4 regions of the Comamonas sp. DB36 genome follow, and region 1 is predicted to be linked to each of the others. Evidence: predicted binding sites of a transcription regulator. Region 1 holds the regulator's gene; each other region holds the start of a gene.
The links. Region 1 encodes sigma-54, which starts transcription at its own class of promoters, with help from an activator protein. Its sites were predicted from a motif close to TGGCANGNAANCTGCTTT; they were not measured.
Positions count from the first base shown of each region.

Region 1 (5,041 bases):
GCGGCAGCTTCCGCTTCCGCTTTTTCCTTTGTCGCCACGCCTGCTCTGGCCCAGGCCGCGTTCAAGGAAGGCAAGGATTACGCCAAGCTGTCCAAGCCCGTGGCGACCACCGCCGGCGCCGGCAAGGTCGAGGTGATCGAGTTCTTCTGGTACAGCTGCCCGCATTGCCATGCTTTCGAGCCGGCGTTCGCGGCCTGGAAGTCGGCGGCGCCCGCCGATGTGGTGGTGCAGCGCGTGCCCGTGGGCTTCAATGCCAGCTTCGTTCCCCAGCAAAAGCTGTACTACGCGCTGCTCGCCATGGGCAAGCTCGATGAAGTCCACACCAAGGTGTTCCAGGCAATCCACGTCGAGCGCAACCGCCTGGCCAAGGATGACGACATCTTTGCCTGGGTCGGCAAGCAGGGCGTGGATGTGAACAAGTTCAAGGAAGCCTACAACTCGTTCACCGTGTCCAACCAGGTGCGCAAGGCGACCCAGCTGCAGCAGGACTACAACGTCGAAGGCGTGCCTTCGATCGGCGTGGCCGGGCGCTTCTACACCGATGGCACGATGGCCGGCAACATGGCCAATGTGCTGCGCGTGACCGATCACCTGATCGCCGTGAGCCGCAAGGGCTGATAGCGCCCGGCACATGCCGCACCAGCCCGCCTTGCGCGGGCTTTTTTGTGTGCGCGCTTCGCTCGGGCCTGCGGCTGTCCGGCCTTTCATCCCCTGGTTCATGTCAGGGCGTGGCGAATTAATGGGTGACACGCCCTACAATGGTCGCAAGATTCGTGCCCTCCATGAAAAAACGCCTACTCCCCCTCCTATTGCTTTCAGCCCTTGTCTGCGGCACGGTGCAGGCCGAAAAGGCCGACCGCAACAAGCCCATGAACATCGAGGCCGATGCACTGCGCCACGATGAACTCAAGCAGACCAGTGTCTTCACCGGCAACGTGGTGATGACCAAGGGCACTATCGTGCTGCGCGGCGCGCAGCTCGACGTGCGCCAGGATGCCGAGGGCTATCAGTTCGGCACCGTGATCGCGGCACCGGGCAAGCGCGCGTTTTTCCGGCAAAAGCGCGACACCTTGCCGGGTCAGCCCGATGAGTATGTCGAAGGCGAGGCCGAAGTCATCGAGTACGACGGCAAGGTCGACAACGTCAAGCTGATACGCCGCGGCGAACTGCGCCGCTACCGCGGCACGGCGCTGAGCGACGAGATCACGGGCGCGGTCATCGTCTACAACAACCTCACCGATGTGTTCACCGTCGACGGCCAGGCCCGTGCGCCAGGCGGCGGCAGCACGGCTTCGGGAGGGCGGGTGCGCGCCGTGCTCGCGCCCAAGGAGCAGCCGCCGGCCCCGCCTGCCGCGCCGGCCGCCAACCTGCGTCCCAGCATGACCATCGAACCGAAGAAATGAGCCGCGCTCCGTGAACCCAACCCCGCCCGAATCCAGCCGCCTTGAAGTCAAGCACCTGGCCAAATCCTATGGCAGCCGCAAGGTCGTCAAGGACGTCTCGCTGGCGGTGCAAAAAGGCGAAGTCGTGGGCCTGCTGGGACCCAATGGCGCGGGCAAGACCACGTCGTTCTACATGATCGTGGGCCTGGTGCGCTGCGATGCCGGCGACATCTTCATCGACGGCCAGGCGGTGGGCAACATGCCCATCCACCAGCGCTCTCGCCTTGGGCTGTCGTATCTGCCGCAGGAGGCGTCGATCTTTCGCAAGCTCAGTGTCGAAGACAATGTGCGCGCGGTGCTCGAACTGCAGCGCGACGATGACGGCAAGCCGCTGACGCGCGACGAAATCGAGCGCCGCCTGCTGGCGCTGCTGCAGGAGCTGCGCGTTGACCATCTGCGCGAATCGCCTGCGCTGGCGCTGTCGGGCGGCGAACGCCGGCGCGTCGAGATCGCGCGTGCGCTGGCGACCCAGCCGCGCTTCATTCTGCTGGACGAGCCTTTTGCCGGTATCGATCCCATTGCCGTGATCGAGATCCAGCGCATCATCGGCTTTCTCAAGGCGCGCGGCATCGGTGTACTGATCACCGATCACAACGTGCGCGAAACGCTGGGCATCTGCGATCACGCCTTCATCATCAGCGACGGCCATGTGCTGGCGCAGGGCACGCCTGCGGAGATCGTGGAAAACGCCGATGTACGCCGGGTCTACCTCGGCGAGCACTTCCGGATGTGATGGCCATGTGCATGAGCTTGTGTCGGTCTGAGGGGGAATGCTGTTGAAGCCGGGTCTGTCTCTACGTGTATCGCAGCATCTCGCACTCACGCCCCAGCTGCAGCAATCGATCTGGCTGCTGCAGCTCTCGACGCTGGAGCTGAGCCAGGAAGTCGAGCACATGCTCGACGACAATCCGTTCCTGGAACGCACCACCGAGGAAGCCGAGCGCGAGGAGTTCGGCCTGGCGCAATCCGATGTGCCCGCGCAGCGCGACGACTATGCCGACGACGCCTACGCATCGACTGCGTCGACCAGCGAGAAATCCAGCAGCAGCGAAACCGACGGCAGCGAAGTCACGGCCGCGGCCGATGCCGCACCCGATTGGGAAGGCGACGGCAGCGCCGATCTGGCGCCCGACGACAGCGAATGGGGCGGCGAAGCGCGCGCGCGCAGCGGCGACGACGACACCGAAGCCCAGGATCTGGCACATGGACATGAGTCGCTGACCGATTTCCTGCACCGCCAGGCGCTGTCGCTGCGCCTGGGCGATGTCGATCGCGCGGCGCTGCGCTTCATGATCGAATCGCTCAACGAACATGGCTATCTCGAGGACCCGCTCGAGGAACTCGCCGCGGGCCTGGCCGGGCCCGACGCGCTCGAGGAGCAGGAAGAGCTGGTCCACCATTTCACCGTGGCGCTGCGCCTGCTGCAGTCGCTCGAACCCGTGGGCGTGGGCGCGCGCAACCTGGCCGAATGCCTCACGCTGCAGCTCAAGCACCTGGCGGCGCGCGATGACGAACACACCGACGCCGCGACCGTGCAGACCGCGCTGCGCATCTGCGAGCAGCCCATGGACCTGCTGGCCCGGCGCGATGTGCGCCGGCTGATGCAGGCCTGCGGCGCGAGCGACGAACGCATTCGCGCGGCCATGGCCCTGATCGCGCGGCTGGAGCCCCGGCCCGGCCGGCGCTTTGCCGACGTGGAGCGCAATCTGGTCGTGCCCGACGTGCTGGTGCGCAAGATGGCGCGCAGCAGCGGCGACGGCCAGCCGCAGTTCAGCGTGCAGCTCAACCCCGACGTGATGCCGCGGCTGCGCGTGCACGACATCTATGCCAACGCCTTGCGCGGCCACAAGGGCAGCGAAGGGCATGCGGGACTGCAGCAGCGGCTGCAGGAGGCGCGCTGGTTCATCAAGAACATTCAGCAGCGCTTCGACACCATCCTGCGCGTGTCGCAGGCCATCGTGCAGCGGCAGAAGAACTTCTTCACCCATGGCGAACTCGCGATGCGCCCGCTGGTGCTGCGCGACATCGCCGATGAACTGGGCCTGCACGAGTCGACGATCAGCCGCGTGACCACGGCCAAGTACATGTCGACGCCCATGGGCACCTATGAACTCAAGTATTTCTTCGGCTCGGGCCTGGGCACCGAGACCGGCGGCAATGCGTCGAGCACTGCGGTGCGCGCGCTGATCAAGCAGTTCGTCGCGGCCGAGAACCCGCTCAAGCCGCTGTCGGACAGCCAGCTGGCCGACATGCTCAAGGAGCAGGGCATCGAGTGCGCGCGCCGCACCGTGGCCAAATACCGCGACGTGCTGAAGATCGCGCCGGCCAATCTGCGCAAGTCGCTGTAGCGCCCAGGGTCTGGCAACATGACCTCGAATGTTCGCACTTCACGGCAAACGCGTATCCTTGCCCCCCTGCTATGAATCAACTGCAACTGTTTTTGCCCTGCGCCGCCGGCGTTGAGGACTATCTGGCCGATGAGGCCCACCGTATCACGGGGCTCACGGGACACGACCTGCTCGTCGGCCGCGGCGGCGTGATGCTGCGCGCCTCGTGGCGCGATGCGCTGCTGCTCAACCTGCACAGCCGGCTCGCGCAGCGCGTGCTGGTGCAGTTGTCGACCTCGCAGTACCGCAACGAGAACGACCTGTACCGCGCGGCCAGCGAAGTGGCCTGGGAAATCTGGTTCACTCCGCGCCAGAGCTTCAAGATCGAAGTCACGTCCCAGCACAGCCCGCTGACCAGCCTGAATTTCGCCGCGCTGCGCGTCAAGGACGCGATCGCCGACCGCTTCCGCGCCAAGACCGGCGTGCGCCCCGACGTCGAGACCCGTTATCCCGACGTGCGCGTGCACCTGCACTTGACCACGGACGAGGCAACCATCTACATGGACACTTCGGGCGAAGCGCTGTTCAAGCGCGGCTGGCGCGAAGACAAGGGCGATGCCCCGCTCAAGGAAACGCTGGCCGCGGCAATGATTGCCGCCACCGGCTGGGACCCGCATGGCGACAATCCGCAGCCGCTGTACGACCCCTGCTGCGGCAGCGGCACGGTGGTGATCGAGGCCGCGCAGATCGCCTGCAGGATTCCTCCGGGCATCCAGCGCCGCTTTGCGTTCGAGAAGCTCGTGCCGTTCCAGCCCCATGTCTGGGAAGCCATCGTGCGCCAGGCCGAAGACGCGATCTGCGAAAGCCCGGTGGGCATCTATGGCTCCGACGTCTCGCACCGCATGGTCGATTTCGCCGAACGCAATGCCGAGCGCGCGGGCGTGGCCCGGGCCGTGAATCTGCGCGGCGGTGATGCGCTGCAGCGCATGCCGCCCAGCGAGCAGCCCGGCGTGATGGTGCTGAACCCGCCTTACGGCGAGCGTATCGCCGCGGCCGGCACCGCGGGCCGCAATGCGGCCGAGCGCATGGGCCAGGTGGAGCAGGTGGGCCGCGAGACCGCGCAGACCGAGGACGGCGTCGAGTTCTTCAATGAACTCGCCTCGCACTGGAAGAAGAACTACAGCGGCTGGCAGGCGTGGATGCTCACGCCCGACCTCAAGCTGCCCGGCAAGATGCGCCTCAAGGAGTCGCGCCGCGTGCCGCTGTGGAACG
Region 1 covers NZ_CP196631.1:4,237,745-4,242,785, reverse strand. Annotated here, with positions in the region: gene ACSVDO_RS19865 (thiol:disulfide interchange protein DsbA/DsbL) at 1-618, shown strand, start outside; gene lptA (lipopolysaccharide transport periplasmic protein LptA) at 783-1,403, shown strand; gene lptB (LPS export ABC transporter ATP-binding protein) at 1,414-2,175, shown strand; gene ACSVDO_RS19850 (RNA polymerase factor sigma-54) at 2,219-3,790, shown strand; gene ACSVDO_RS19845 (THUMP domain-containing class I SAM-dependent RNA methyltransferase) at 3,862-5,041, shown strand, end outside.

Region 2 (5,041 bases), 1.5 Mb from region 1:
TCGGCTGGCGTCCAGCTGCGGCGGTCGACCATCATCGCGTCAATGGCGCCCAGCAGGCCGGGCTGCACGGACCCCATGCGTGCCAGCGTGAAGGCCTTGTCCAGATGCGTGTGGGCATCGACCAGGCCGGGCAGCACCAGGGCGCCGGCCAGGTTCCAGGCCGTGCCCGCGGGCGGCGTGAATTGCGCGTCGTGCGGCGCCAGGCCCAGTACCCGGCCCTGGGTCAGGTGCAGGTCGGCCAGCGCGGGCCGGCCGCCATGCTCGGGCCACTGCGCGGGCAGCAGCCAGCGTGGCAGGCGCGCGGCAAGAAGATGTTGGGGAGCGTGCATGTCGAGTCCTTCAGGCAAAGCGCGCCATGGCCTCGCCCACGCGCGCCTTGAAGGCCTCGAGGCGCTGCGGCGTGGCGACGTTCAGGTGGTAGCAGGCGTGGTAGTCGACGCGCGCCTTGCCGCCCGTGAGCAGGCGCAGATAGCGCGTCACCGACTTGCGCGGCGGGTCGCCCATCAGCAGCGCGGTCCAGCGCGGCCGGCCATAGGTGACCACGGCCGAGATGCGCTTGAGGTGCGTGAGCGCGGGCTTGACGTTTTGCGGGTCGCTGATGTCAAAGGCCACGCCGGGCATCAGCACGCGGTCGAAGAAGCCCTTGAGCATGGCCGGCATGCCGAAGCACCAGGTGGGAAAGCAGAACACCACGGCCTCGGCGCGCAGCAGCCGGTCCACGTAGCCCTGCACCGGCAGGCGGTTGCCGGGCACCTCGTGATAGCCCAGGCGCTCGGCGCGGCTGAGCACCGGATTGAAGTCCTCGGCGTAGAGGTCGCAGTCGTCGACTTCATGCCCGGCGCTGCGCAGGTTGAGCAGCACTTCGGTATGCAGCGCCGCCTGGTAGCTGGTCTCGACCGGATGGCAATAGATCACAAGAACGCGCATCGCCGCTCCTCAGAGATCGAGCGTCAGCGCCGGGCCGTGGCTGCGCGCGCAGCAGACCGCGACATGGGTGCGCTGCTCCTCGGCGCTCAGGCAGCTGTCGCGGTGCTCGGGCGCGCCATCGAGCCAGCGCGTGACGCAGGTGCCGCACACGCCTTGCTCGCACAGCGTGTCGATGGCGATGCCGGCGAGCTGCAGCACGTCGGCCATGCTTTCGCCGGGCGCTACGCTCAGGCGCAACTGGCTGCGCGCCAGCACCAGTTCAAAAACGTGTTCGCTGGCGCAGGACAAAGGGGCAGGGGCGGTGATTTGCATTTTTGACCATTTGATTTGATCGAACGGTCAAACTATTGCAAATGCTGTGCCAGCCTGCTGCCCTCTCTGAGCGGGGCGGCAGCGCGACCCGGGTGCCCGCGAACGTGCAGGCCGTGCTTATTCTGGTGCGAGCCCGCAGCCCAGCAGCACAAAAGTGGTGAGCTCGCGCATGATGGGTTCGCGGTCAATGGCGGCGTCGGGCGCGACGCCCAGCATGATGTGCACCTGCACGCCGTAGTCGGCGTAGTGCTGTGTCATTCCCCAGATCTGCATCAGCAGCACCGTGGGATCGAGCGCGCGCATGCGGCCTTCGGCAATCCAGCGGTTGATCAGTTCGACCTTCTGCTGCGTGGACTTCACGGCCACGGGCCAGTACTTGCCCAGGTTGCGCCCGCCGCCCAGCACCTCGGACGTGAAGATGCGCGACAGCCCCGGGTTGTCGAGCGCGTAGTCGAGCTTCTTGCGCACATAGCCGCTGAGCACGGTTTTCGGGTCGTCACTGTCGATATCGAACACAAAGGCGCTGGACCAGCCATTGAGCACCGAATACAGCAGCTCCTCGTAAAGCTCTTCCTTGCTGCTGATGTAATAGTGCAGCTGGGGCTTGGTCAGGCCCGCGCGCTCGGCAATGGCCTTGGTCGAGGCGCCCTTGAAGCCGTGGCGGCTGAACTCGGCAATGGCCGCCTCGCGGATCGCGCCCAGGATGCGTTCACGCCCTTGCTTGGCGCGGCTGGTGAGCGCGCCGGCGGGCGCGCTGTCTTCGGGTTCTATCATGGGCAGGCCGGTGGAGAGCAACGCTGCCGATTCTGCCTGCATCAGGCTTTCCAGAAGCCGATATGGGGAACGCTGGCTTCCTCTATCATCGTCGGGCCCAGGCACTCGATCTCGTGCGGCGAGGCCGCGAACACGTCGCGGCAGGACAGCTCGGCGTCGCGCTGCTCGGCATGCTCGCCGCGAAACACGCGCAGGCGCACGGCATCGATGCCGAACACCACCCGGCCTATGCCCGACCAGAAGATCGCGCCCGCGCACATCACGCAGGGCTCGGCCGAAGAATACAGCGTGGCCTGGGCCAGCACGTCGCGCGCCACGCGCGGGCTCAGCTGGCGCACGGCATTGGTCTCGGCATGGCCCGTGCAGTCGCCGGTCTCGGTGGTATTGCAATAGGCTTCGGCCAGCAGCTTGCCGTCGGCATCGACGACCACCGCGCCAAACGGCCGGTTGCCGCGCGCGCGCGCCGTGGCCGACAAGGCAATGGCCTGGCGCAGATAGCGGCCGTCGGTGTCGCCTACGGGCGTGGGTTCTTCAAGAAAATCAGGGCTGGCAAACATGAGTGCGGGCATGGCGGTCTCCGGCGTTGAGAAAAGCGCAGGCAGGGCTGCGGCGGTCTGCGCCATGCACTTTGCATGCCAGGCAGGCACCCTTCTTGCTTGGCTTTTGCCAGGAGTAGAAGCGTTCACTGTGCGGTCCATGGGGCCTGGCCAGCCGGAAATTGCTCCTGAAGCCTGCATGTCCTGGCTTCAGGAAAAGCCGGATGGCGCGCGCGCCTGTCCGGCTGGCTGAAGCCGGGAGCGGGAAGACTTTTGTTTGACTTCCATCTTCTGGAGAACCGCATGACCACCGCCACCTACGACCTGACCGAGCTGCAGAAGGAAACGCGCATGGGCGCGCTGGGCTCGGAAAGCAGCCGCCGCGAAATCCGCCGCATCGATCTTTCCGACTTCGCCGCGCGCAAGCGCGAGATTGCCGAGCAACTCTGGGACGCCGCCGTCGATGTCGGCTTCTTCCAGGTCGTGAACCACGGCATCGCGCTGGACGACGTGCACCACGCGTTTGCCATGACCGAGCGCTTCTTCGCGCTGCCCGATGCCGTCAAGGCCCAATACCCTTTGAAGAAGGCGCTCAACGTCGGCTGGGAAAGCCGCGCCCAGGTGCGGCCGTCGACGGGAACGCCCGACCAGAAGGAGTCCTACCAGATCACGCGCCCGCACATGCAGGGCCTGTGGCCCAGCGAGGAGGAGCTGGCGGGCTTCCAGGCCACCATGCTGGCGTTCGAAGGCCAATGCTGGCAGGTGGCAATGCAGGTGCTGTCGTGCTTTGCCTGGAAGCTGGGCTTTGACGACGGCTTCTTCCTGCGCGCGCATGACCCGGCGCAAGCCAGCTACCAGAGCACCCTGCGCCTGCTGCATTACTTCGCCACGCCGCCCGAGCAGCAGGCCAATCTGGGCCTGTGGCGCGCCGGCGCGCACACCGACTTCGACTGCCTGAGCCTGCTGTTCCAGCGCCAGGGCCAGGGCGGGCTGCAGGTCTGCCCGGGCAAGGAAATGGACAGCCAGGAGTGGACTTCGGTGCAGCCCGATGAAAAAGCCATCACCTGCAATATCGGCGACATGCTGATGCGCTGGAGCGACGACCAGCTGCCGTCGAACTTCCACCGCGTGAAGAACCCGCTGCCCGGCGAATACATGGGCCCGCGCTACAGCATGGCGTTCTTCGCCCAGGCCAACCGCGATGCCATCATCGAAGGCCCGGGCCGCAAGTACCCGCCGATTGCCGCGGGCGACTACCTGAACCAGCGCGTGGCGGCGAACTTCAAGGCGTACTGAAAGGCGCGCGAGCGCGCGCCTTTCATCGCGCGGCGCGTTGTCAGGCGACGGCGACGGCGCCGGCTTCGGCCAGCGTCGGGTAGTCGGTGTAGCCTTGCGCGCCGCCGCCATAAAGCGTCTTGGGATCGAGCGCGGCCAGCGGCGCGCCGGACTGCAGGCGTTCGACCAGATCGGGGTTGGCGATGAACGGCCGGCCGAACGCAAACAGGTCGGCCTTGTCTTCGGCCAGGCGCTTGGAAGCCAGTTCGAGGTCATAGCCGTTGTTGGCCATGTAGGTGTTGCGAAAACGCTTGCGCAGGCTCGCGTAGTCGAACGCTGCGACATCGCGCGGCCCGCCGGTCGCGCCTTCGACCACATGCAGGTAGACCAGGTCCAGCGCGTCCAGGCCGTCGACGATATGGTCGAACTGCGCTTGGGGCTCGCTGCAGCTGATGCCGTTGGCCGGCGACACCGGCGAGATGCGAATGCCCGTGCGCTTGGCGCCGATCTCGCCCACGACGGCGGCCGCGACTTCGAGCATCAGGCGCGCGCGGTTCTCGATCGAGCCGCCATAGGCATCGGTGCGCTGGTTGGCGCCGTCCTTGGCGAACTGGTCAAGCAGATAGCCGTTGGCGCCATGGATCTCGACGCCGTCAAAGCCCGCGGCAATGGCGTTGGCCGCGGCATGGCGGAAATCGTTGACTATGCCCGGCAGTTCGCGCAGCTCGAGCGCGCGCGGCGCTGAGACTTCCTCGAAGCGGTTGTTGACAAAGGTCTTGCCTTGGGCGCGTATCGCCGATGGGGCCACGGGCGCGGCGCCGCCGGCCTGCAGGTCGACATGCGAGATGCGCCCCACATGCCACAGCTGCAGGAAGATGTGGCCGCCCTTGGCGTGCACCGCATCGGTGACCTTGCGCCAGCCCGCGATCTGCGCGGGCGTGTAGATGCCGGGCGTGTCCTGGTAGCCCTGGCCCTGCTGCGAGATCTGCGAGGCTTCGGAGATCAGCAGGCCCGCGGAGGCGCGCTGGCTGTAGTAGGTGGCGGCGAGATCGCTGGGAACGAAACCCGCGCCCGCGCGGTTGCGCGTCAGCGGCGCGAGCACGATGCGGTTGGCGAGCGTCAGCGCACCGAGGGAATAGGGCTGGAACAAACGGCTGTCGGACATGCTTCTTTCCTTGGGGTAGGTAAACAGGCGGCTGCGCGCCGCCGCAAAGGGT
Region 2 covers NZ_CP196631.1:1,211,228-1,216,268, forward strand. Annotated here, with positions in the region: gene ACSVDO_RS05755 (amidohydrolase family protein) at 1-329, opposite strand, end outside; gene ACSVDO_RS05760 (NAD(P)H-dependent oxidoreductase) at 340-927, opposite strand; gene ACSVDO_RS05765 (2Fe-2S iron-sulfur cluster-binding protein) at 937-1,239, opposite strand; gene ACSVDO_RS05770 (TetR/AcrR family transcriptional regulator) at 1,357-2,013, opposite strand; gene ACSVDO_RS05775 (nucleoside deaminase) at 2,055-2,582, opposite strand; gene ACSVDO_RS05780 (isopenicillin N synthase family dioxygenase) at 2,853-3,845, shown strand; gene ACSVDO_RS05785 (alkene reductase) at 3,886-4,989, opposite strand.
Region 2: the regulator sigma-54 is predicted to act here: its motif matches at 2,655-2,672, upstream of ACSVDO_RS05780 (isopenicillin N synthase family dioxygenase).

Region 3 (5,041 bases), 120 kb from region 1:
CCACCGCCGCCGCATAGTCGTAGTGCGCGGCCTGGGCCTCGCCTTCGGCGCGCAGCGCGCGCAAAGGCTGGTTCTGCGCCTGCCACACCTGTGCGATCGCCTGCCAGGCCGCGGCATCGCGCGGATAGAGTGTGACCCAGGTCTGCAGCGGGCTGGCCATGGCCTGTGCCTGGCCCAGGCGCAGCAGGATCTGCGTGCGCAGCAGCAGCACGGGGCGCGAAGGCTTGTCGGCCTTGTCGTCGATTTCCGTCACCGGTGCCAGCGCCTGCAGCGCTGCCTGTGGCTGGCCTGCGGCAAGTTCCAGTTCAGCCGCGAGCAGGCCCGCCTGGCGCAGGCCTGCGCCATCGCCGGCGAGCGCCTGGGTGAGCGCCGGCAAGCCGGCGCGCGCCGGACCGTAGTCCTGCAATTGAATGTGCGACAGCACCGCCGCATAGAGGCCGGCCACGCGCTGGGCCTGCGGCTGCGCCGCAAATCCGCTCGATTCCGGCAGGCGCGTCCATTGGCGCAGCACATCCACCCCGGGGCGCGACAGCACGCGTGCGCGCGCGGCCATCATGCCGTGCTCCAGCGATGGCGCGGGCTGGGTCTGCGGCTGGCCCGCGGGCAGCCGCGACTGCATGTCAGAAATGCGTTCGCTGGTCAGCGGGTGGCTGCGCAGATAGGGCCAGCTGCCGTTGTCGTTGAGCCGGTTGGCCTGCTGCAGCTTGTCGAACATGCCGACCATGCCCTGGGCCGAAAACCCCGCGGGCGCCATCAGGCCGTAGCCCATGCGGTCGGCTTCGCGCTCCATGTCGCGCGAGAAATTGAGCTGGTTCTGCACCATGGCCGCCTGGCCGCCTATCATCAGCGCCTGGGCCGCGTCGGGGCTCTTAGACGCGGCCAGCGCGCCCAGGATCATCGAGGCGATCATCAGCGGCGTATGCCGGCTTTGGCCGGCGATCATGCGGGCGATATGCCGCTGGCTCACATGGCTCAGTTCATGGGCCAGCACCGAGGCCAGTTCGTCGCGCGTGCCGACCACGCCGATCAGCCCCAGGTGCACGCCAAAATAGCCGCCGGGCAGCGCGAACGCATTCACCGACCTGTCGCGGCCCAGCAGGATCTGCCAGGCAAAGCGCTCATCGAGCTCGGGCGACAGCTCGCCGCGCGCGCGCGCCGCGGCCAGCAGCGGCTTCCATATGCCTTCGACATATTCCTGCAGCGGCGCATCCTCGAGATAGTCGGGGTCGCGGTACAGCGAGCGGATGATGCGGTCGCCCATGCGCCGCTCGTCGCTGGTGGTGATGCTCGCGCCGTCGCCCAGCGTGGGCAGCTGCAGCTGGGCCGCGAGTGGCGGAGGCAGCAGCGTGGCGCCGGTGATGGCCAGCGCGAGCAGCATGCGCAAGGGTTTTTGTCGGGAAAAAAGCATTGTTTGCAACCTGGGGGCATCGCCGAGGGGTTCGGCGGTGGCTGTGGCACACCCCACTATGATGCCTTGATTGACTTAACGTTCCGTCGGACGGCGCCCCGCGCGCTGCCCGACCCCAGCACCATGACTTCTCCGCTCACCCATTTCGACGCCCAGGGCCAGGCCCATATGGTCGATGTCGCCGCAAAGGCCGCGACCCACCGCATAGCGATTGCCGAAGGCCGAATCATCATGCTGCCCGCAACGCTGGCCCTGATCGCCTCGGGCAGCGCAAAGAAAGGCGACGTGCTGGGCATTGCGCGCATCGCGGGCATCATGGCCGCGAAAAAGACCAGTGATTTGATTCCGCTATGCCATCCCTTGGCGCTGACGCGCGTGGCTGTCGATTTTGAATTGATTGAGGCCGACAATGCCGTCGAATGCCGCGCCACGGTGGAAACCGTGGGGCCTACGGGCGTTGAAATGGAAGCGCTGACGGCGGTGCAGATCGCGCTGCTGACGATCTACGACATGTGCAAGGCCGCGGACCGGCGAATGACCATCTCCGGCGTGCGCGTGCTGGAGAAGCACGGGGGGAAGTCGGGAAGTTGGGTGACACAGTCATAAAAAAACGGTCTGCCGAAATTCGGCAGACCGTTGTAGCCATCGGGTGGTTAACCCAAATGGGTGTAAATCGGCAGCAAAAGCGTTTATTGCGCGGAGAAAGTCGTTCCGCCTGCAATTGCAGCGGTTGCGACAGAGCAGCTGCCTGGAAGCAGTTTCTTAAGTTGAGCAGCTGCGTCGCTTGCGGCCATGCACTTCATGCCGCCGATCTGCTTGCCCGCAAGGTTATTAGCTCCTGTTGCTGTCAGCAAAGCAGTAGTAATTTCTGCACCGTCCTTCGTCAAAGGAACGAAATACAGGTAGTGCGTTGCGGCGGGAAGGCCAAGATCCTTTTCGGCTGCGCTATTTGCCGCCACCACGATTTCCAGACGCGCAGCGCCTGCGGCGTTGGTAGCGACTTCAGTCACGTATTTTCCGGCAACCGTTTCACCAGTCACTGCAGGAATCTCACATCCCCAGCCGCCTGGGCCTGGATTGGTCGCGCTGAGGGGGTCCATGGATGTCTGGTATTTCGCCGAAACATCAGCGCGGCAGGCCGAACCTTGCAGCACGACTTCAGAGAAGCGTGCTTTTTGCATGTAGGTCTGATACGCCGGCAGTGCCACGGCCGCCAAAATACCAATGATCGCCACAACGATCATCAGTTCGATCAAGGTAAAACCTTGCTGGATAGAACGCTTCATGTAAAGCTCCTGAGTAAAAAATTAGGTAACCCACATCAGCAATTGTTGTGCCAATGCGCGTTCGGTGATCTGTCCTCTGCGCAGGCAAGTTTTGCTTGCAAGTCCAGCGACATTCCAACATTTTCTGACAAGTTTGCCGCGGTCGTATGACAAAGTTGTCATGGCTGTGGGTATCGTGCCAAAAGATGTCACTCTTGACCCAGCGCAGGGCCTCAGGTGGCGGGGTGTAGCAGGATGAAGTGCAGCCGCGTGCCCGCCAGTTCGATCAGGTCGTCATGCTGCAGCGGCCGGGGCTCGGAGCCCACGGCCAGGCCGTTGAGGCGCAGGCTGCCGTCCGTGCCTTCGGTGCGCGCGACCGTGAAGCCCGTGGCCTTGCGCGTGATCGCGGCCACGGCCACGCCGGGCTTGCCCAGGGTGGTCACGGGCTTGACCAGCGCCACTTCGCGTGCGGCATCGCCTTCAATGCGCAGGCAGGCGGGCTGGGCCGCAGCCGCGGTCGCGGCCCAGGCCGCATATTCCTCGGGGGTGAACTGCAGGCTCAGCTGGTACTGGCCGATATGCAGCTGATCGTCATGCTGCAGTTCCTGGCGCGTGATGCGCTGCTGGTTCACATAAGTGCCGTTGGTGCTGTGCAGGTCTTCGATGGTGACGCGGCCGTCCACGCAATGCAGCAGCGCATGCTCGCCGCTGACGGCCAGATTGCTGATCACGATGTCGTTGTAAGGCCGCCGCCCGAGCGTGGTGCGCTCCTTGGTCAGCGCGACTTCCTTGATGATGGTTCCGTCAATTGAAATGACCAGGCTGGGCATGCACGGGACTCCTGCGGGTGATGGGCGCGCCGCCTTGAGTGAAGGCAGGCAACGGGGAAGTTTAGAGGGTTTTGCGGGGCATGGCCGGCCGCGCGGCGGGACGCGAAGCGCGGTCAGCGCGCGGGCGCGGGCGCGGGCTCGACGCTCGCAAGAATGACGCTGATGTTGTCATGACCACCGAGCGCGTTGGCGCGCGCTATCAATTGCTCCGCTTGCCGGGCCAGCGGCTCGGGCGTGGCCAGCAGCGCTGCGATCTCGCCTGCGGTCAGCAGGTCGCTGAGGCCGTCGGAGCACAGCAGGATGCGGTCGCCGGCTTCGAGCATCTGCTCGTGCAGCGTGGGCCGCGCACATTCGGCGACCCCGAGCGCGCGCGTGACCAGATGGCCCAGGCCGGACTGCGCTGCGGCGTCGGCGCTGATCTGGCCGGCGTCTATCTGTTCCTGCAGCCAGGAATGATCGCTGGTGAGCTGCGTCAGCGTCTCGCCGCGCCACAGATAGGCGCGCGAGTCGCCGAGGTGGGCCAGGACCAGGCGGTCCTGCACGAATACCGCCGCGACCACGGTGGCCCCCATGCCCTGGCAATCGGCATGTTCGCGCGCATGCGCGCGCACGGATATGTTCGCGGCCTGCACGCAATGCTCGAGCGCGCGGCGCACCACTGCCATGCGCGGCGGCTGGCTTTTTTTCGCCGACTTGAGCGCGCTGTGCTGCAGCGACTGCGTGATGCACTGCACCGCGAGCGCGCTGGCGACTTCTCCGGCGCGATATCCGCCCATGCCGTCGGCAAGCACCGCCACGGACCAGACGGTGTCCACCTCGATATGCACGGCATCTTCGTTGTTCGGACGCACCATGCCCGGGTCGGTGCGCTGCGCAAATGCGTAGCGCCACTGCGGTCGTGGCGGAGAGGGGCGGCAAAAGCGCAGGAGCACAGGCAGATGGGTTGGAAGGGCCGGGGCGGACGCATCGGAGTGGTGCGAACCCGGCGATTGTCCCGGGGGAGGCAATGACCCTTTGACTTTTGGGGGCCCATGGTAGCGCGTGCCCATGAAAAAAGGATGGTGCCCTGCGCGCCATCACGGTGCGAAAAGCATCCATCCCTTGTCCTGCGGACTGCGCTGCAAGAGCGCGGCCCCAGGCGGCATCAAGCCTTGAAGATCAGATCAGGCCCTTGAGCAGACGCGCCATTTCCGACGGGTTGCGGGTGATCGTGAAGCCGCACTCTTCCATGATGGCGAGCTTGGCGTCGGCCGTGTCGGCACCACCGGAGATCAGCGCGCCGGCGTGGCCCATGCGCTTGCCCGGAGGGGCGGTGACACCGGCGATGAAGCCGACGATAGGCTTCTTCATATTGGCCTTGCACCACATGGCGGCTTCGGCTTCATCGGGTCCGCCGATTTCACCGATCATGATCACGGCGTCGGTGTCCGGATCGTCGTTGAAGGCCTTCATCACGTCGATGTGCTTGAGACCGTTGATCGGGTCGCCACCGATGCCGACAGCCGACGACTGGCCAATGCCCAGTTCGGTCAGTTGTG
Region 3 covers NZ_CP196631.1:4,355,212-4,360,252, reverse strand. Annotated here, with positions in the region: gene ACSVDO_RS20410 (M48 family metalloprotease) at 1-1,408, opposite strand, end outside; gene moaC (cyclic pyranopterin monophosphate synthase MoaC) at 1,532-2,014, shown strand; gene ACSVDO_RS20400 (pilin) at 2,098-2,694, opposite strand; gene ACSVDO_RS20395 (FHA domain-containing protein) at 2,907-3,503, opposite strand; gene ACSVDO_RS20390 (PP2C family protein-serine/threonine phosphatase) at 3,617-4,357, opposite strand; gene sucD (succinate--CoA ligase subunit alpha) at 4,662-5,041, opposite strand, start outside.
Region 3: the regulator sigma-54 is predicted to act here: its motif matches at 2,730-2,747, upstream of ACSVDO_RS20400 (pilin).

Region 4 (5,041 bases), 1.5 Mb from region 1:
GCGTTCCTCGGCGAATACGACGCGCTGTCGGGCCTGAACCAGCAAAGCGGCGCGCTGGTCTGCACGCCCTCGGTCGACAGCCCGGGCCTGGCGGGCCACGGCTGCGGCCACCATCTGCTGGGCACCTCGGCGCATTTCGCGGCCATCGCGCTCCAGGCCCATCTGCAGGCCAGCGGCCAGAAGGCGCGCATCCGCTACTACGGCTGCCCCGCCGAGGAAGGGGGCTCAGGCAAGACCTTCATGGCGCGCGCGGGCGTGTTCGATGATGTCGACGTCGCGCTCACTTGGCACCCCGCGAGCTTCACGGCGGTGTTCAGCCAGAACACGCTGGCCAACATCCAGGCCAAGTTCATCTTCCACGGCAAGGCCTCTCATGCCGCGCATTCGCCGCACCTGGGACGCAGCGCGCTGGACGCCGTCGAGCTGATGAACGTGGGCGTCAACTACCTGCGCGAACACATGCCTTCGGACGCGCGCGTGCACTACGCGGTCACCGATTCGGGCGGCATGTCGCCCAATGTGGTGCAGGCGCGCGCCGAAGTGCTCTACCTGATTCGCGCCGGCCGCAACCACGAGGCCGCCGAACTCTACGAGCGCGTGAAGAACGTCGCGCGCGGCGCGGCGCTGATGACGGATTGCCGCCTGGAGATCGTGTTCGACAAGGCCTGCTCCAACCTGCTGCAGAACACCACGCTCAGCCAGGTGATGTACGCGCAGATGCAGGCGCTGGGCCAGCTGCAGCTCGATGAGCGCGAGCAAAAGCGTGCCAGCGACTTCCAGGCCACGCTGGACCCGAACGACCTCGACTCGGTGAGCCGCCCGCTGGCCGCGGTGCTGCGCGGCAAGGTGCCGGCGGTGTTCGAAGGCCTGGCGCCCTATGACCCCAAGGCGCAGGAGACCATGTTTGGCTCCACCGATGTGGCCGATGTCAGCTGGATCACGCCCACGGTGCAGGCCTGGGTCGCCTGCTATGCGTTCGGCACGCCGCTGCACTCCTGGCAGATGGTCTCGCAAGGCCAGTCGGGCCTGGCGCACGCGGGCATGGTGCATGCGGCCAAGGTGCTGACCGCGACCGCGGTGGAACTGATTGCCAACCCGGCGCTGATTGCCGCGGCCAAGGCCGAGCTGCTCGAGCGCCGCCAGGGCCAGCCCTATGCCTGCCCGATACCGGCGGATGTGCCGCTGCCGTTTTTGCGCAAGTAGGAGCACGCCTTTCGCACTGCTGTTGTCACCGGGCCGCCATTTTGAGGACAGGACGTTCATGGTTCGACAGGCTCACCATGAACGGTTTCCCCGTTGATCCCGCGGCCCCGTCGAACCATGAACGTACAGCTTAGAGTGCCTGTGCGGGACCTGTTTCGGCACAAAATGGCACTTTTCTTGCTTGTGTCATTGCATGAGCCATCCCCTGCGCATCGTGGTCATTGTTCCGGATCTGGCCCTGCTGGACGAGCAGGAAGAGCATGTGCGCCTGCAGCTCGAACGCTCGCGCTCGCTGCGCGTGGGGCTGCTCGAAGCGCAATATGACATCGTTGCCACGCTGCCCGCCGATGTATTTCTCAGCGAGCGCATTGCCCAGCTGCGCCCCGATCTGATCATCGTCGACACCGAAAGCGAAGCCCGCGACGCGCTCGAACATGTGGTCATGGCCACGCGCGACGAGCGCCGCCCCATCGTGCTGTTCACCAACGACCCCGACACCACCCATGTGCGCGACGCCGTGGCCGCGGGGGTGTGTGCCTATATCGTCGAAGGCCTGGCGCCGCAGCGCATACGCCCCATCCTGCAGGTGGCGATGGCGCGCTTCAAGCATGAGCAGTCGCTGCGCGCCGAGCTGCAGGATGCGCGCGACGAGCTCAAGGACCGCAAGACCATTGACCGCGCCAAGGGCATTCTGATGGAGCGCCAGGCGCTGAGCGAAAAGCAGGCCTACGACCGGCTGCGCAAGCTCGCGATGGACAAGGGCATCAAGATGGTGCAGATCGCCCAGCGCATGATAGACGCGGCCGAACTTCTGGGCTGAATGCCCCGATTCAGCGCAGGCGCACAGAAATGGCGCGCGGCCCAGGCCCCGGCCACCGGCGATTCGCGCCGCTTCCTTGGGAAAACAGTAAAAGCTCAGCTGGCACGGAAGCTGCTTAGAAAGAAACAAGGTCAACGAAGACCCCACCGACAGGCAATCAACGACTGATTGCCCGTCACCGGACAAAGGCGTCCCCATCACTGCACGTACAGCCCATGGCTTGCGCGCAGGATGCGGGCGCCTTTTTTTTCGCCACTTTTTGCCGAGACTGCATATGCCCGACCTGATGAAAACCGGACTTCCGCGCCGCACCGTTCTCCAAGCCGCCGCCGTGGGTGCCGCCGGCATCTCCCCTGCCCTGCGCGCGCTGGTCCATGCCCAGGGCTCCGATGCACCGGAGAAAAAGGAAGTCAAGATAGGCTTTATTCCGCTCACGGATTGCGCCAGCGTGGTGATGGCTTCGGTGCTGGGCATAGACAAGAAATACGGCATCAAGATCATTCCCACCAAGGAAGCGAGCTGGGCCGGGGTACGCGACAAGCTGGTCAACGGCGAACTCGACTGCGCCCATGTGCTCTACGGTCTGGTCTACGGCGTGCACTTGGGGCTGGGCGGCCCCAAGAAGGACATGGCCGTGCTGATGAACCTGAACAACAACGGCCAGGCGATCACGCTGGCCAAGAAGCTCGCCGACAAGGGTGCCGTGAACGGCGCGGGCCTGGCCAAGCTGATGGCCAGCGAGAAGCGCGAATACACCTTTGCCCAGACCTTCCCCACGGGCACGCATGCCATGTGGCTCTACTACTGGCTCGCGGCCAACGGCATCAACCCCATGAAGGATGCCAAGGTCATCACCGTGCCGCCGCCGCAGATGGTGGCCAACATGCGCGTCGGCAACATGGACGGCTTTTGCGTGGGCGAGCCCTGGAACCACCGCGCGATCATGGATGGCATAGGCGTCACGGCCGCCACCACCCAAGAAATCTGGAAGGACCACCCCGAGAAGGTGCTGGGCACGACGGCCGAGTTCGCCGACAAGTACCCCAACACCGCGCGCGCCGTCACCGCCGCCATTCTGGAAGCCGGCCGCTGGATCGATGCCAGCCTGGCCAACAAGAACCAGATGGCCGAGACCATTGCCGCCAAGTCCTATGTGAACACCAGCGTCGACGCGATCAACCAGCGCATCCTGGGGCGCTACCAGGACGGCATGGGCAAGACCTGGGACGATCCCAACCACATGAAGTTCTACAACGAGGGCGCTGTGAACTTCCCCTACCTGTCTGACGGCATGTGGTTCCTCACCCAGCACAAGCGCTGGGGCCTGCTCAAGGACCATCCCGACTACCTGGGCGTGGCCAAGGCCATCAACCGCACCGCCCTCTACAAGGAGGCGGCCACGGCCTCCAAGACGCCGCTGCCCAAGAGCGAGATGCGCAGCAGCAAGCTGATCGATGGCGTGGTCTGGGACGGCACGCAGCCGCAGAAGTACGCCGACAGTTTCAAGATCAAGGCCTGACGCCAGCGCCCGGCCCCCGGTTTCAACGGAAGAAGCACGATGAACACACATACTTTGTCGCCCAGCGCCGCGGCGCTGGGCGCGCCCCACGCCCGCCCGCACGAGAGCGCCGAACCCGTGGCGGAAATTGCACTGCCCGCGGCCGGACATGCGGCCCATGCCGTGGCCGCAAGACCGGCCGGCGCCCGGCCGCCAGGCCCGCTGGCGCTCAAGGCCCAGGCGCTGGTGAAGGCGGCCGTGCCGCCGCTGCTGGGACTGGCGCTGCTGGCGCTGGCCTGGACCGGCATTTCCATGGCCACCGGCGCGAGCATTCCCGGGCCGGCCGCGACCTTTGACCAGGCCGTCAAGCTGTTCAGCGACCCGTTCTACAGCAACGGCCCGAACGACCAGGGCGTGGGCTGGAACGTGCTGGCTTCGCTGGAACGCGTGGCCATAGGCTTTGGCCTGGCGGCGCTGGTCGGCATTCCTGCGGGCTTTCTGATCGGGCGCTTCAAGTTCCTGTCGAAGATGTTCAACCCCATCATCAGCCTGCTCAAGCCGGTGTCGCCGCTGGCCTGGCTGCCCATAGGCCTGCTGGTGTTCAAGGGCGCGAATCCCGCGGCCATCTGGACCATCTTCATCTGCTCGATCTGGCCCATGGTGATCAACACCGCCATAGGCGTGCAGCGCGTGCCCCAGGACTACATGAACGTGGCGCGCGTTCTCAACCTGTCCGAATGGAAGATCGCCACCAAGATCCTGCTGCCCTCGGTGTTGCCCTACATGCTGACCGGCGTGCGCCTGGCCGTGGGCACGGCCTGGCTGGTGATCGTCGCCGCCGAGATGCTGACCGGCGGCGTGGGCATAGGCTTCTGGATCTGGGACGAGTGGAACAACCTCAACGTGATGAACATCATCATCGCCATCGGCGTGATCGGCATCGTGGGTCTGGCGCTGGAGCTGCTGCTGGTGCAGATCGCCAAGGCATTTACTTATGAAGAGGTGAAGTCATGAGCGACAAATTCATTGAACTGCAAGGCATCTCGCAGAGCTTCAAGACCGCCAAGGGCCTGTTCCTGGCGCTGGAGAACATCGATCTGCGCATTGCCAAGGGCGACTTCGTCGCGCTGATCGGCCACTCGGGGTGCGGCAAGTCGACGCTGCTCAATCTGATTGCCGGCCTGACCACGCCCAGCAACGGCGTGCTGCTGTGCGCCAACCGCGAGATCCAGGGCCCGTCGCCCGAGCGCGCCGTGGTGTTTCAGAACCATTCGCTGCTGCCCTGGCTGACCTGCTACGAGAACGTGCACCTGGCCGTGGAGCGGGTGTTCGCGCAAAAGGAAAGCAAGGCCCAGCTCAAGGAACGCAGCGACGCGGCGCTGGCCCTGGTGGGCCTGGGCCATGCGCGCGACAAGCGCCCGGGCGAGATCTCGGGCGGCATGAAGCAGCGCGTGGGCATTGCGCGCGCGCTGTCGATGGAACCCCAGGTGCTGCTGATGGACGAGCCGTTCGGCGCGCTG
Region 4 covers NZ_CP196631.1:2,734,577-2,739,617, forward strand. Annotated here, with positions in the region: gene ACSVDO_RS12555 (M20 family metallopeptidase) at 1-1,203, shown strand, start outside; gene ACSVDO_RS12560 (ANTAR domain-containing response regulator) at 1,397-2,023, shown strand; gene ACSVDO_RS12565 (CmpA/NrtA family ABC transporter substrate-binding protein) at 2,298-3,542, shown strand; gene ntrB (nitrate ABC transporter permease) at 3,582-4,535, shown strand; gene ACSVDO_RS12575 (ABC transporter ATP-binding protein) at 4,532-5,041, shown strand, end outside.
Region 4: the regulator sigma-54 is predicted to act here: its motif matches at 2,124-2,141, upstream of ACSVDO_RS12565 (CmpA/NrtA family ABC transporter substrate-binding protein).